DNA from 3 places in the Starkeya nomas genome. Region 3 is predicted to be linked to each of the others. Evidence: predicted binding sites of a transcription regulator. Region 3 holds the regulator's gene; each other region holds the start of a gene.
What was found. The regulator HrcA, encoded in region 3, represses chaperone genes, less so after heat shock. The targets are predictions, from matches to a motif close to GTTAGCACTCNCNNNNNGNGAGTGCTAAC.

Region 1 (5,025 bases), 3.5 Mb from region 3:
CGCTCGCCATCGGCCAGCACCCGCTGCAGCCCGTCCGGCTCCGGCCGTGGAGCCGGCGTGGCCGGAGCGATGACGGAGGGCGGTATCGACACCGGAGGCGAGGGGGCGGCGGCCTCGTCGCGGAAGGTCGGTGCTTCCGGAGTGGTGGCTTCCTGCGCGTTGTCGGGGGCCTGCGCCTCCTCGGCAGGGGTGGGAACTTCCGATGCGGGAAGATCGCCGAAATCGTCGACACCCTCCAGCCGGGCACCGAGCGCGCGGGCGATCTCGCGGAAAGCGTTGCGCTCGCCGTTGGAGAGGCCCTCCCATGAGGCACGCGCGTTCTCGCCACGGCCGTTGTCGGTGCGGGCTCCTTCGCCATTGCCGCGCAGTGGCACGACATTGGGCGCGGAAGGCACGATGCTGAGCGTGACACGAACCGGCGGCTGGCCTTCCGTCGCGGCGGGAGGCATGGGCGCGGCAGGAGGTGCGGGAGCGACCGGCGGCTGAGGCGTCGCCATGCGCGCCGGCGCGGTTGGTGTCACGGGTTCCGGCGCGGCCTCGCGGACGAGCCCGGCGGGGACCGGCTGGCGACCCTTCACGATGCCGAAACCGCGCATACCTTCGCCGCGGATGGGCGCGCCGCCAAGCTCGATGTCGAGCGCATCGCCGTGGGTCGTCGGCAGCAGCACCGGCAGATGATTGAAGCTGAGCCCTTCCAGCACCGCCCGGTGGGCGCCGGGCGCGCCGAGCGCGTGCCAGTCGAGGCCGGCGAGATCCTCGGGCGTGCGGCCCAGCGCGGCGGCAAGGCGGGGGTCGACGGCGCCGAGCCGCGCGTCAAGGCCGGTGCGCCAGGTGAAACGCGCAGGCAGGACAGGGGCGGTGGGCTGCTCGGCCGGCGCCGGCCCCACGCTGGCCGGTGCCGCCGCCTCGATGGCGGGCACCGCATCCAGTCCGACGAGCAGGACGGCCCGGGCGGTGCCCGAGACGAGCAGGCTGCAGGCGAAGGTGGCGGGAGTGAGCCGGCCCGGCAGGCGCAGGCGTTCCATGCGCGCCGGGCGGCCGGGACGCAGGCCGGGGGCGAGCCGGACGGCGAAGGCGGCGGCGCTCGCCTCGTCCAGAACTGCTCGGCCGGCAGCGTTGGCGGCGATGAGCGTGCCATCGGCATGCACGAGAACGGCCGGCGCCGCCGCCGCAAGAGCGGTGGCCGCCTGAGCACGCAGCGCTTCGATCGCCGCGCCGCCGAAACCGTCCATCGGTGTGTTCATCGTCGTCCGAATGATCCCGCCGGCCCAAGCCGGAAGCAGATGGCGGGCCGAGGGACGGTCCACCGCTGAAGCCTAACAATAGTGCGGGCCGGCGTCCGGTGCCATGCGGACCGGCCCTTGTCGCGCCAGCTTCATCGTTTCCGGTTAATCGGTTCCCACCGATCCCGGTTAATCAGTTGCAACCGGCGAGACGATGCGCGGCCGATTTCGATTGCCTTTTGCGACGCATATAATACTTTCGTCGTAGGCATAGGCCCGAATTGATCGGCGGCCGGGAGCGATTACCATAAAAGCACCATTCAGGAGGGAGTTTGCGCGATGGCCGATGACCCGAAACTCGAAATCCCTCCGGAGCTGCGTACCATCGCCGAGCAGGGCGTGGATCAGGCGCGCGCGGCGATCGATGGCTTCCTCAATGCGGCGCACAAGGCGCTCGACGATGCCGGGCGTCAGCTCGACGTGGCGCATGACAGTGCGCGTGATCTTGGCCGGACCACGCTGGAATTCGCGGAAGAGAATATCGCGGCCGGGTTCGACTTCGCCTCTCGCCTTGCCAAGGCCTCCACGGTCGACGAATGGGCGCGCCTGCATGCGGAATATGTGAAGGAGCAGGCCTCGCGCCTCACCGAGCAGGCCAAGACCATCGGCGAGCATGCCGGTGCCGCCACGGGCCTCGCCACCGGGAAGAAGACGGGGAAATAGTCCCTGTCCGGGTCTCCCGAACGGCGCATGGCGACCTATTTCCAGCGCAGTGACGAAAAAATCGCTCAGTCGGGTTGATTGTGCATTGCAATATGATATTGCAGTGCACAATTATGGCGTACGAGACATGGCAGGGCATCGGGAACCGCTCCTGACGCTGCGTCTGCCGGTCACGGCGTGGCCGCCCGCGCGGGAGCGGCTGTCGCCTTTCTGGTTTCGCCGCGTATGCGAGGAGAGAACCCATGGTTGAGGCCACCACCGCCACCCCGAAGAAGGCCGCCAAGGCCGCCACGTCCGCTTTCGAAGCGGCGCTGCCGAAGCTCGACATCCCGGCCAACCTCGAAGTGCCCGCCGTCGTGCGGGAGATGGCCGAGAAGGGCGTGCAGAGCGCGCGCGACGCTTACGAGAAGCTGAAGTCGAGCGCCGAAGAGACCACCGACCTGCTGGAAGATGCCTATTCGACCGCTTCCAAGGGCGTGGCCGAATACAATGCCGTGGCGCTGGAGTCGCTGCGCACCAACGTGAACGCGGCCTTCGACTATGTCGGCGCGCTGCTCGGTGCGAAGTCCGTCTCCGAGGCCGTCGAGCTTTCCACCGGTCATCTGCGCAAGCAGTTCGACGTGCTGTCGGCCCAGGCCAAGGAACTGTCGACCATCGCCCAGAAGGTGGCGACCGACACCGCCGAGCCGATCAAGGCCTCGGTCGAGAAGACCATCAAGAAGTCGGTCTGATCGCCGTCGCGGTGCCGCGCTCGTCGTCGCGGCCTGCTCGGAAAGCTGTTCGGGAAAACCCGGTCCGCCATGCGGGCCGGGTTTTTTCGTGCGTGCCGAAGCGCCGGGAAAGCTGCGCCGAAAAAACGCTCGCGTCCGGCGTTTTTCCCGCGCCGGCGTGCCTTGACACCCCTTCGCGGCCTGCCTATCTCGGCGGCGGTTTGGCACTCGTTTGGGAAGAGTGCTACTAACTGCCCAGCCTATTGCTGCTCACGAGCGCCATGCCGGCGCGAGACAGGAAGACCGAGGATCAACCGATGGCCAAGCTGAAGTTCCGCCCCCTGCATGACCGCATCGTGGTGAAGCGCCTCGATGCCGAGGAAAAGACCGCAGGCGGCATCATCATTCCCGACAGCGCCAAGGAAAAGCCCTCGCAGGGCGAAGTCGTCGCCGTCGGCCCCGGCGGCCGCGACGAGGCCGGCAAGCTCGTGCCGCTCGACGTCAAGGCCGGCGACAAGGTGCTGTTCGGCAAGTGGTCGGGCACCGAGGTCAAGATCGACGGTCAGGACCTGCTGATCATGAAGGAATCCGACGTCATGGGCATCGTCGGCTGACGCTGGCTGAAGACCCTCGACGCAACACCATTCAGGAGTAGGCCACATGGCTGCCAAGGACGTAAAATTCGCCGGCGATGCCCGCGAGCGCATGCTGCGCGGCGTCGACATTCTTGCCAACGCGGTGAAGGTCACGCTCGGCCCGAAGGGTCGCAACGTCGTCATCGAGAAGAGCTTCGGCGCTCCCCGCATCACCAAGGACGGCGTGTCGGTCGCCAAGGAGATCGAGCTCGAGGACAAGTTCGAGAACCTCGGCGCGCAGCTCGTGCGTGAGGTTGCCTCCAAGACCAACGACCTCGCCGGCGACGGCACCACCACCGCCACCGTGCTCGCCCAGGCCATCGTCCGCGAGGGCGCCAAGTCGGTCGCCGCCGGCATGAACCCGATGGACCTGAAGCGCGGCGTCGATCTCGCCGTCGCCGAGGCCATCAAGGACATCTCCAAGCGCGCCAAGAAGGTGAAGAACACCGACGAGGTCGCTCAGGTCGGCACCATCTCCGCCAACGGCGATGCCTCGATCGGCGAGATGATCGCCGGTGCGATGCAGAAGGTCGGCAACGAGGGCGTCATCACCGTCGAGGAAGCCAAGACCGCCGAGACCGAGCTCGAGGTCGTCGAGGGCATGCAGTTCGATCGCGGCTACCTCTCGCCCTACTTCATCACCAATGCCGAGAAGATGACCGTGGATCTGGAAGATCCGTACATGCTCATCTTCGACAAGAAGCTCTCCGGCCTGCAGGCGATCCTGCCGGTCCTCGAGCAGGTCGTGCAGTCCGGCAAGCCGCTGCTGATCATCGCCGAGGACGTCGAGGGCGAGGCCCTGGCCACGCTCGTCGTCAACAAGCTGCGCGGCGGCCTGAAGGTCGCGGCCGTGAAGGCGCCCGGCTTCGGCGACCGCCGCAAGGCCATGCTCGAGGACATCGCCATCCTGACCGGCGGTCAGGTGATCTCCGAAGAGCTCGGCATCAAGCTGGAGAGCGTCGGCCTCGCCATGCTCGGTCGCGCCAAGAAGGTGATCATCGAGAAGGAAAAGACCACCATCGTCGATGGCGTCGGCAAGAAGAAGGACATCGAGGGCCGCGTCGCGCAGATCAAGGCGCAGATCGAGGAGACCACCTCGGACTACGACCGTGAGAAGCTGCAGGAGCGTCTGGCCAAGCTCGCCGGTGGCGTCGCGGTCATCCGCGTCGGCGGCGCGACCGAGGTCGAGGTCAAGGAGAAGAAGGACCGCGTGGACGACGCGCTCAACGCCACCCGCGCGGCGGTCGAGGAAGGCATCGTCCCCGGCGGCGGCATCGCCCTGCTGCGCGCCAAGAAGGCGGTCGAGAAGCTGACCTCCGACAACGCCGACATCGCGGCCGGCATCAAGATCGTGCTGCGCGCGCTCGAGGCGCCGATCCGTCAGATCGCCGAGAACTCCGGCGTCGAGGGTTCGATCGTGGTCGGCAAGGTGCTCGAGTCGAAGGACCAGAACTTCGGCTTCAACGCCCAGACCGAGCAGTTCGTCGACATGATCGCCTCCGGCATCGTCGACCCGGCCAAGGTCGTGCGCACCGCGCTGCAGGACGCCGCTTCGGTCTCCGGCCTGCTCATCACCACCGAGGCGATGATCGCCGACCTGCCGAAGCCGGCGTCGGCTGCCCCGGCGATGCCGGGCGGCGGTATGGGCGGTATGGACTTCTGATCGAAGTCCGACACGCTTCGAATACGGACGGGCGCGGCGTAGGCCGCGCCCTTTTCGTTTGCGCGGGTGCC
Region 2 (5,025 bases), 1.7 Mb from region 3:
GAAGACTGGCAGCGCGTGGTGAATGTGAACCTCACCGGCGTGTTCCTGTGCACCCAGCACGCCATCCGGCTGATGAAGGCGCAGGACCCCAAGGGCGGCCGCATCATCAACAACGGCTCGATCTCCGCCCACGCCCCGCGCCCGCTGACCGGCCCCTACACGGCAACCAAGCACGCCGTCACCGGCCTCACCAAGCAGGTGGCGCTGGAAGGCCGGGCCCACAACATCGCCTGCGGGCAGATCGATATCGGCAATGCCGACACCGACATGGCGGTGAAAATGAAGACCGGCATCCTCCAGGCCAACGGCCAGATCATGGTCGAGCCGACCTTCGATCCCGTCCACGCCGGCCGCGCCGTCGCCTACATGGCGAGCCTACCGCTCGACGCCAACGTGCTGACCATGACCATCATGGCGACCAGCGCTCCCTTCGTCGGGCGGGGGTGAGACGCCAGCCGGCGGGCGGGACGTCAGATGACGGCCAGCGCGCCCTGGAACAGCAGCCAGCTCAACAGGCCCATGACGCCGAGGCTGATCAGCGTGGCGACGACGCCGGCGGCGATGAACACGCCGTCGCGCTCCACCAGCCCGAGGCCGAGGATGACGACGGCGATGCCCGGCGGCAGATTGCCGAAGATCGGGATCGGCAGCAGCAGCAGCAGGCCGAGCAGCACCACCATGCCGCCCAGCACGAAGCGCGCCGACGGCGAGGAGAAATAGGGCAGCCGCGGGCGCGAATAGCCCTCGAAGCGGCGGATCCATTTCAGCGAGCCGTTGACGATCTTCTCCAGCAGCGCGCGCGAGATCGTCCGGTTTGCCAGCCAGCGCGGCAGCCAGAGCTCATCGCGCCCCATCACCATCTGCACGCCGACGAGACACAGCAGCACGCCGCAGATGACCGGCAGGCCCGGCGGCATCGGCAGGCAGTTGGGCAGGCCGAGCAGCAGGATCGACAGGCCGAAGGCGCGGTTGCGCAGGGCGTGCACGATCTCGCCCACGCCGATGCGTTCCGCCGAATGGGCGGTGACGATCGCGGAGAGCAGCTCCGACGTGCGCGGTGAGCGATGATCCAAGGGCCTGACCAGGTGCCTGCTTCCGATACGGACACCGGGGGCGGCACCCATTTCGCCGCCCTCATAGCACGTCGGAAGCGACAAGAAGAGGGCAGCCCGGTCAAAAGGCCCGTTGGTGATATCGGCTCAGTTCAGGCGGAACACGCCGTCCACGCTGCGCAATTCCGCCGGCTTGACGAGCCGTGCATGGGCGATGGTCACCGAGTGCAGCGGCCCCTCCAGCTCCCGCTTCCAGAACTCCAGGAAACGGTTCAGCTCGGGAAAATGCGGGCACAGGTCGTAGTGCTGCCAGAGATAGGTTTGCAGGATCGCCGGATGATCCGGCATGCGGTAGAGGATCTGCGCGGTGGTCAGCCCGTAGCCTGCGAGCTGCCGGCGGAAATCCTCCGATACCGCTCCCTGCGACGCCACGCCCTGCGGCGATGCCCCATGTCCTGCCATGCGGAACCTCCTTTCGCGAACGAATCCGATTGTGCGGCCAGCCCCGTCCTTCGGCAAGGTTAATTTCTAAATTAACCTTCGATATCAATGCCTTGGCAGCATAGACGACGGAGTGCTGACAAAGCGGCGGATTAACCGTTGGCACTCACCGCTGATGACTGCTAATTTTTTCCCGGGCGCACCTTGCGCGGCATTTTCCCGCCGCCTAGATGTCCCCACGGCAAGCCGCCGGGAACGTGGGGCGCATGTCCTCGCCAGCCGCGCCTTGCCGGATCAAGCGATCGTTCAGGATTTGGAGAGAACCGATGAAGTTCCGTCCCCTGCATGACCGGGTCGTGGTCAAGCGCATCGATGCGGAAGAGAAGACCGCGGGCGGCATCATCATTCCCGACACCGCCAAGGAAAAGCCCTCGCAGGGCGAGGTCGTCGCCGTCGGCCCCGGCGGCCGCGACGAGGCCGGCAAGCTCGTGCCGCCCGACCTCAAGGCCGGCGACCGCGTGCTGTTCGGCAAGTGGTCGGGCACCGAGGTCAAGATCGACGGCGTCGATTACCTCATCATGAAGGAAGCCGACATTCTCGGCGTGCTGGAAGGCACCACCGCGGCCAAGAAGGCCGCGTGAGGCAGCCCTGACGCTGCTCGCAACGCTTCACCGGAGAAAGAAACATGTCTGCCAAGGAAGTTAAGTTCGCTGGCGACGCGCGCGAGAAGATGCTGCGCGGCGTCGACATTCTCGCCAACGCGGTGAAGGTCACGCTCGGCCCGAAGGGCCGCAACGTCGTCATCGAGAAGAGCTTCGGCGCCCCGCGCATCACCAAGGACGGCGTCACCGTCGCCAAGGAGATCGAGCTCGAGGACAAGTTCGAGAACATGGGCGCCCAGATGGTGCGCGAAGTGGCCTCGAAGACCAATGACCTCGCCGGCGACGGCACCACCACCGCCACCGTGCTGGCCCAGGCCATCGTGAAGGAAGGCGCCAAGTCGGTCGCCGCCGGCATGAACCCGATGGACCTCAAGCGCGGTGTGGACCTCGCCGTCGAGGCGATCGTCGCCGACCTGAAGAAGAACGCCCGCAAGGTCACCTCCAACGCCGAGATCGCCCAGGTCGGCACCATCTCCGCCAATGGCGACGCCGATGTCGGCAAGTTCCTCGCCGAGGCGATGCAAAAGGTCGGCAACGAGGGCGTTATCACCGTCGAGGAAGCCAAGACCGCCGACACCGAGCTCGACGTCGTCGAGGGCATGCAGTTCGACCGCGGCTACCTCTCGCCCTACTTCATCACCAATGCCGAGAAGATGCGGGTCGAGTTCGAGGACCCCTATATCCTCATCCACGAGAAGAAGCTCTCCGGCCTTCAGGAGCTGCTGCCGGTCCTCGAGTCCGTCGTGCAGACCTCCAAGCCGCTGCTGATCATCGCCGAGGACGTCGAGGGCGAGGCCCTGGCCACGCTCGTCGTCAACAAGCTGCGCGGCGGCCTGAAGGTCGCGGCCGTGAAGGCGCCGGGCTTCGGCGACCGCCGCAAGGCCATGCTGCAGGACATCGCCATCCTGACCGGCGGCACCGCGATCTCCGACGATCTCGGCATCAAGCTCGACACGGTGACCCTCGCCATGCTCGGCCGCGCCAAGAAGGTGGTGATCGAGAAGGAGAACACCACCATCGTCGACGGCGCCGGCGCCAAGAAGGACATTGAGAGCCGCGTCGCGCAGATCAAGGCGCAGATCGAGGAGACCACCTCGGACTACGACCGTGAGAAGCTCCAGGAGCGTCTGGCCAAGCTCGCGGGCGGCGTCGCGGTGATCCGCGTCGGCGGCGCCACCGAGGTCGAGGTCAAGGAGAAGAAGGACCGCGTGGACGACGCGCTGCACGCCACCCGCGCAGCCGTCGAGGAAGGCATCCTGCCGGGCGGCGGTGTCGCCCTGCTGCGTGCCACCAAGGCGCTGGACGGTATCAAGACCGCCAATCCCGACCAGAAGACCGGCGTCGACATCGTGCGCCGCGCCATTCAGGCCCCGGCCCGTCAGATCGCCAGCAATGCTGGCGAGGACGGCTCCCTGATCGTCGGCAAGATCCTTGAGAAGGACACCTACGCCTACGGCTTCAACGCGCAGTCGGGCGAGTATGTGGACATGTTCAAGGCGGGCGTCATCGACCCGGCCAAGGTCCTGCGCTCCTCTCTGCAGAACGCGGCCTCGGTCGCCTCGCTGCTCATCACCACCGAGGCGATGATCGCCGAGCTGCCGAAGAAGGCCGCTCCCGCCCCGGCCATGCCGGGCGGCGGCATGGGCGGCATGGACTTCTGAGGACGCCCACCGAAGCCGCCCGGCGAAACGCCAGAAACCTGAAGTCGGCATTAGCCGACTTCAGCGGGCGGCGGCATGGGCGGGATGGACTTCTGATCGAAGTCGAATTGCCTTCGAATGCAGAAAGGCGCGGCGCGAGCCGCGCCTTTTTTGTTTCCGTCGAAAGATCCGCACACACACAGATCGAGAGGATCTGGGCACCCGTACCGATAACAAAAAGCCCGGCCGAAGCCGGGCTCGTCCTCCACTTCAAGAATCGGCCGTAACCCTCAGAAACGACTCGATGCCCAGCGCACGATCTCGACGAACACCTCGTCCGAGGCCGCGTCGATAGCCCGTGTCGCATCGGGCCCGCTCGTGGAGGCGGCCGGCGCCGTGGCCCTGAACACCTCGGCCGCGGCGATCCGGCCCGTGCTGCTGGCGACGATCTTCACCGACACCTCGACCACGGCCTCGGCACTCCCGTCCGAGGTACGCAGCCCGAAGGCACGGAGGTCCGACAGGAGCGTGTAGTCGGCGCTGAGCCCGTCGCCCGCACGCCCGACCGAGCGGCCGCGATTGCCGTTCTCGAAGGACTCGATCAGCCGCGCCTGGAACAGCGCCGGCAGGCGGTCGCTCCACTGGGCACGGTCGAGATAGGTGATCTGGCCCGGCGCCGGCTCGACGACGATCCGCTCGGTATCCAGCACCTGCAGCGCGCTCGGCGGGCCGATCACCAGCAGTCCCGTACCGCGGCGTGGCGCGCTGAAGTCTCCGGGAGCCGTCAGGTCGAAGGTCGGCACCGATTTGTCGCCGCCGGCGAGCAGCGCGCCGCATCCACCCAGCGTCAGGGCAACAGCCAGCACGCTGGCGCACGCGGCAAGCCTGTGTCCCGGCTTGCTGCGACCGGTCTCGTCAAAGGTCACGTTTGCTCCCCTGCCCCCGTGAGTTCCCCAGAGCCCCATCGACTAGCGCCCACTGTAGCTGGGGACGTTTGTCCCGCCAAAGATGAACTGGCGCGGGTTGCGTTCGAAGTTGCGGAAAACCCGCTCGATCTCGGACAGGGTGCGCCGTCCGTCCACCGCCAGCGCCTCGTACTGGCGCAGGCCCGGCCCCGTGAACTTGTTGAGGTTGACGGAAAGCTCGGCGGTGCGCGTGTCGAGATTCGCGGCCAGCTTGCGCACCTCGGCGGCGGCGCTGGTGATCTCGCTGAACATGCCCTTGCCTTCC
Region 3 (5,025 bases):
CTTCTGGTCGGGGCGGGCATAGATGAGGTCGAAGGACACGCGCTCGAAGGCGGCGCGCGCCACCGCCACCGCGCCCAGCGCTTCCTGTGCCGTATGCATGCGCCCGAGCGCCTTCAGCGCGGCGTCGTCCAGCGCCTGAACCCCCAGCGAGACGCGGTTGACCCCCGCCGCGCGGTAGCCTCGGAAACGCCCGGCCTCCACGCTGGTCGGGTTCGCCTCCAGCGTCACCTCCGCACGCGCGTCGAGCGGCCAGGCGGTGTCGATGGCCTCGAGGATCGCCCCGACCGTGGCCGGATCCATCAGCGAGGGAGTGCCGCCGCCGAAGAACACGCTCTGGGTGCGCCGCTGGCCGATGCGCTGGCGCGTATGGGCGATCTCGGCCCGGAAGGCGGCGACGAAGCGCGCCTGGTCGGGCGGGGAATGGCGGACATGGGAGTTGAAGTCGCAATAGGGGCACTTGGCCTTGCAGAAGGGCCAGTGCACATAGACGCCGAAGCCGGGATCGACCGGCGGCGGCGCCGGGCGCGGCGCCACCTCAGTCAAACGTCGCCCCGAAGGCGGCCTGCGCCAGCGCGATGAAGGCGCGGGCGCGGTGCGAGAGGCCCCGGCCGAGCGGCGGCAGGCCGTGCTTCTCGGCGCCCGTCATCTCGCCGAAGGTGCGCGGATTGTCTTCAGGCTGGCCGTCCGGCTGGAACATCGGGTCGTAGCCGAAGCCGGCCGGCCCGCGCGGCGGCCACACCAGCGTGCCGTTCACCACGCCTTCGAAATCCTCCACATGGCCGTCGGGCCAGGCGAGGCAGAGAGCGGAAATGAAATAGGCGCGGCGCAGGTCCGGCAGCTCCGCCCCGGCTTCGCGCAGCTCCTCTTCCACGCGGGTCATCGCCGCCATGAAGTCCTTCTCCGGCCCCGCCCAGCGGGCGGTGTAGAGCCCCGGCGCGCCGCCGAGCGCGTCCACGCACAGGCCGGAATCATCGGCGAAGGCCGGCAGGCCGGACGCCCTGGCGGCGGCGACCGCCTTGATGCGGGCGTTCTCGGCGAAGGTGAGGCCGGTCTCATCGGGCTCGGGCAGGCCGAGCTCGCCGGCCGAGACGGCATCGACTCCGTAGGGCGCCAGCAGGCCTCGCATTTCCTCCAGCTTGCCCGGATTATGCGTGGCGATGACGATGCGTCCTTCGAGGCGCCGATGCGGCTCGCTGCTCATGATACGGCCAGCTTCTGCAGATCGACCAGCTTGGTGATGCCCTTGCGGGCGAGGCCCAGCATGGCGTTGAACTCGTCCTCGGTGAAGGGCGTCTTCTCCGCGGTTCCCTGCACCTCGACGAAGCCGCCGGAGCCGGTCATCACGAAATTCACGTCCGTATGCGCCTCCGAATCCTCGGCGTAGTCGAGATCGAGGCGCGGCTCGCCGTCGATGATGCCGCAGGAAACGGCGGCCAGATGGTCGCGCAGCGGAACGGCTGGGATCATGCCGCGCGACTTCATCCAGCTCAGGCAGTCATGCAGCGCGATCCACGCGCCGGTGACGGAGGCGGTGCGGGTGCCGCCATCGGCCTGGATGACGTCGCAATCGACGGTGATCTGACGCTCGCCGAGCTTTTCGAGGTCCACCACCGCGCGCAGCGAGCGGCCGATGAGGCGCTGGATCTCCTGGGTGCGGCCGGACGGCTTGCCGGTCGTCACCTCACGGCGGGTGCGCTCATGGGTGGCGCGCGGCAGCATGCCGTATTCCGCCGTCACCCAGCCGCGGCCCTGGCCCTTGAGCCACGGCGGCAGGCGCTCTTCCAGCGTCGCAGCCACCAGCACATGGGTTTCGCCGAACTTCACCAGGCAGGAGCCCTCGGCATGACGCAGCACGCCGCGCTCGAAGCTGACGGAGCGCATCTCGTCGGGAAGGCGGCGGGAAGGGCGCATGCGGGCGGTCTCCTGAAACGCGGGTCGGCGGGACCCCTCTGGCCGGCCCTTGTAAGGGCGCGGCCGCGCCGGTGCAATGACCGGGGACGGCGCCGGACCAGAGCGCTTGAACCCACCGCCCGATTACCGAGATAATAGGACACGACCAACGGGATCGACCGACCGGAACCACAGGCTCGCAATGCCCATCGAACCTCTGCTGTCCGCTGCCGCGCCGCAGCTCGCCCGGCTCGACGAACGCTCGCGCGAGATTTTCCGCCAGATCGTCGAGACCTATCTCGCCACGGGCGAGCCGGCGGGCTCGCGCAACATCTCCCGCCTCATCCCGATGACGCTCTCGCCCGCCTCCGTGCGCAACGTGATGGCGGACCTCGAGGCGGCCGGGCTGATCTACGCTCCTCACACCAGCGCCGGCCGGCTGCCGACCGAGCGCGGACTGCGCTTCTTCGTCGACGCGCTGCTGGAGATCGGCGACGTCTCCGAGGATGAGCGCAACTCCATCGAGACGCAGGTGCGCGCCGCCGCCCGCGCCCAGACCGTGGATGGCGTGCTGGCGGAAGCCTCGAACCTGCTTTCCGGCCTGTCGCGCGGCGCCGGCGTCGTCACCACCGGCAAGACGGATGTACGGCTCAAGCACATCGAATTCGTGCCGCTCGACGCGACGCGGGCGCTGCTGATCCTCGTCTCCGAGGACGGGGAGGTGGAGAACCGCCTCGTGCCGCTGCCGGTCGGCCTGCCGGTCTCGGCGCTGGTGGAGGCGACGAACTTTCTCGCCTCGCTGACGCGCGGGCGCACGCTGGCCGAGCTGCGCGGCGAGGTGGAGCGCACACTCACTGCCCGCCGCGCCGAGCTCGACGAGCTGACCGCGCGGGTGGTGGAGACCGGCCTCGCAAGCTGGTCCGGCGGCGACACGGCGGAGCGGCGACTCATCGTGCGCGGCCAGACGCGGCTGCTCCACGACCTCCGGGCGATCGAGGATCTGGAGCGGGTGCGGCTGCTGTTCGACGACCTCGAAGCCAAGCAGGAGGTGGTCGACCTGCTGGGCCGCGCCGAGGGCGCGCAGGGGCTGCGCATCTTCATCGGCTCGGAGAACAAGCTGTTCTCGCTGTCCGGCTCGTCCACCATCGTCGCGCCCTATCGCGACGGGCAGGGGCGGGTGGTCGGCGTGCTCGGGGTCATCGGGCCGACGCGGCTGAACTATGCCCGGATCGTGCCGATGGTCGACTTCACCGCCCGTGTCGTCAGCCGCGTGCTGGCCGGCCCGGGAATTGACGCGGCTTGATTTTTCCTGTCCCCGACCCGATATGGCGGGCGTCCGCGGAACGACGCTCCGCCGGCAAATCCATTCTCCCGACGAGGTGCTTATGAGCGACGACAACCGCAACCCGGCTGACCAGCCCGACGCTGACCGGCCCGACGTGGCGGCGCCGACTCCCGAAACGGCGGAGACTACGGCAGCGCCCGAAGACCTCGCCAGCCAGCTCGCCGCCGAGAAGGAGCGGCTGGAGGCCGAGGTCGCCACGCTCAAGGACAAGTTCCTGCGCGCCTTCGCCGAGGCCGACAATGTGCGCCGTCGCGCCGAGCGCGAGGTCGCCGATGCCAAGGTCTACGGCATCACCGGCTTCGCCCGCGACGTGCTCACGGTCGCCGACGATTTCGAGCGGGCGCTCGGGGTCATCGACGCCGAGGCGCGCGAAAAGGCCGAGGGCACGCTGAAGACGCTGCTCGACGGCATCGAGCTGACCTCGCGCGCGCTGACGCAGACGCTGGGCAAGCACGGCGTCGCCCGCATCGAGGCGGAGGGCGCCAAGTTCGATCCGAACCTGCACCAGGCGATGTTCGAGGTGCCGAACGCCGAGGTGCCTTCCGGCACGGTCGTGCAGGTCATCCAGCCCGGCTATAAGATCGGCGAGCGCGTGCTGCGCCCGGCACTGGTCGGCGTCTCCAAGGGCGGCCCCAAGGCCGCGCCGGTCGAGACCCCCGCCGCCGAGGGCTGATCGGCGCCATCCCAGATCGTGACGACAAGCGCCGGGCGGGAAACCGCCCGGCCTTTTCGTTTGCGAAGCGGAGGAGCCTCAGCGCATCTCGATGCTGTCGCGCAGGCCGCGCATGGCGGTGAAATCGGCGTCGAAATTCTCCTCGGGCGCGACGCCGACCATGCGCAGATAGCTGGTGCGGCCGAAGCGCAGCCACTGGGCGACCTTCAGCGGCTTGTCGGTCTTCATGTCGAGGCCCTTGCCGACCAGCTCGAAGCCGGCCTGGCCGCCAATGCGCAGTGGGCCGCCGCGCTCGACGCGCAGCTCCTTCACGCCCGGCACGCTGGAGATGGCGCGCTTGGCGACGCTCTCGCGCTCCTCCTCGCGGATGTCGCCGGGACCGGCGGCGACGATGAAGAACGCGTTGCCGGCCATGTCGGGCTCGCCGTCACCGGCCTTGCCGTCCGCCTTCTTGCCGTCATCCTTGGTCAGCAGCACGGCGCTGTTGCCGAGCACCTTCAGCACGCGATAGCCGGAGAGGTCGCCGAGGGTGAAGGGCAGGCGTGCCAGCAACTCCTCGGTGCTCGGCGGCGCGCGGAACACGACCGAGCGCAGCGACGATTCGATCGTTTCGTCGCTGTAGCGGGCCGATGTCGGCTCGGGAAACTGGACCGTCACCATGCCGGTCTGCTCCTTGCCCCCGGCGATGAGAATCCACTTCTTCAGCGCCTCGCTGCCGACCGCCTGGTAGCCCTTGAGCAGCACCGCCTTGATGCCGTCGGGAAGCTCCACGTCACGGCGTTCCTCCACCGTCACGCCCTGCTTCTGCAGCTCCTTCGCGGCGACGTCGCTGGTGATCTCGGCGAAAGCCCGCTTCGGCATTTCCAGCACGAGGATCGAGGCCTTGGCCGCGCGATCCTGGAAGCCCGGCACGCCGGGTATCTCGCTCATGCCCTCCGGCGGCACGAGACCGATCGATCCCTGATTGGGAAAGACGGCCTGCGCGTTGGCCGCGGCGGCGGGAAGGCAGCAGGCCAGAAGGGAAAAAGCGGCGGCGGCAATGGGGACAACAAGGCGCATGCGCAATCCTTCAGAATCGATAGCTCGAACTTCGCCGTTTCTGCGGGCTCAACAAGGC

Region 1: a site for HrcA is predicted at 2,877-2,905, ahead of groES (co-chaperone GroES). Genes of this name have one in related genera too.
Region 2: a site for HrcA is predicted at 1,652-1,680, ahead of groES (co-chaperone GroES). Genes of this name have one in related genera too.

What each region holds. Positions count from the first base shown of each region.
Region 1 is NZ_CACSAS010000001.1:574,047-579,071, forward strand. Features, by position in the region: gene STARVERO_RS02770 (PAS domain-containing sensor histidine kinase) at 1-1,244, opposite strand, end outside; gene STARVERO_RS02775 (phasin family protein) at 1,563-1,946, shown strand; gene STARVERO_RS02780 (phasin) at 2,189-2,677, shown strand; gene groES (co-chaperone GroES) at 2,974-3,270, shown strand; gene groL (chaperonin GroEL) at 3,317-4,954, shown strand.
Region 2 is NZ_CACSAS010000001.1:2,370,589-2,375,613, forward strand. Features, by position in the region: gene STARVERO_RS11570 (SDR family oxidoreductase) at 1-447, shown strand, start outside; gene STARVERO_RS11575 (exopolysaccharide biosynthesis protein) at 471-1,073, opposite strand; gene STARVERO_RS11580 (usg protein) at 1,200-1,514, opposite strand; gene groES (co-chaperone GroES) at 1,820-2,134, shown strand; gene groL (chaperonin GroEL) at 2,179-3,816, shown strand; gene STARVERO_RS11595 (ABC-type transport auxiliary lipoprotein family protein) at 4,086-4,721, opposite strand; gene STARVERO_RS11600 (MlaD family protein) at 4,764-5,025, opposite strand, start outside.
Region 3 is NZ_CACSAS010000001.1:4,047,795-4,052,819, reverse strand. Features, by position in the region: gene hemW (radical SAM family heme chaperone HemW) at 1-534, opposite strand, end outside; gene STARVERO_RS19165 (non-canonical purine NTP pyrophosphatase) at 536-1,201, opposite strand; gene rph (ribonuclease PH) at 1,198-1,911, opposite strand; gene hrcA (heat-inducible transcriptional repressor HrcA) at 2,093-3,193, shown strand; gene grpE (nucleotide exchange factor GrpE) at 3,276-3,908, shown strand; gene STARVERO_RS19145 (hypothetical protein) at 3,987-4,967, opposite strand; gene STARVERO_RS19140 (alpha-ketoglutarate-dependent dioxygenase AlkB family protein) at 5,016-5,025, opposite strand, start outside.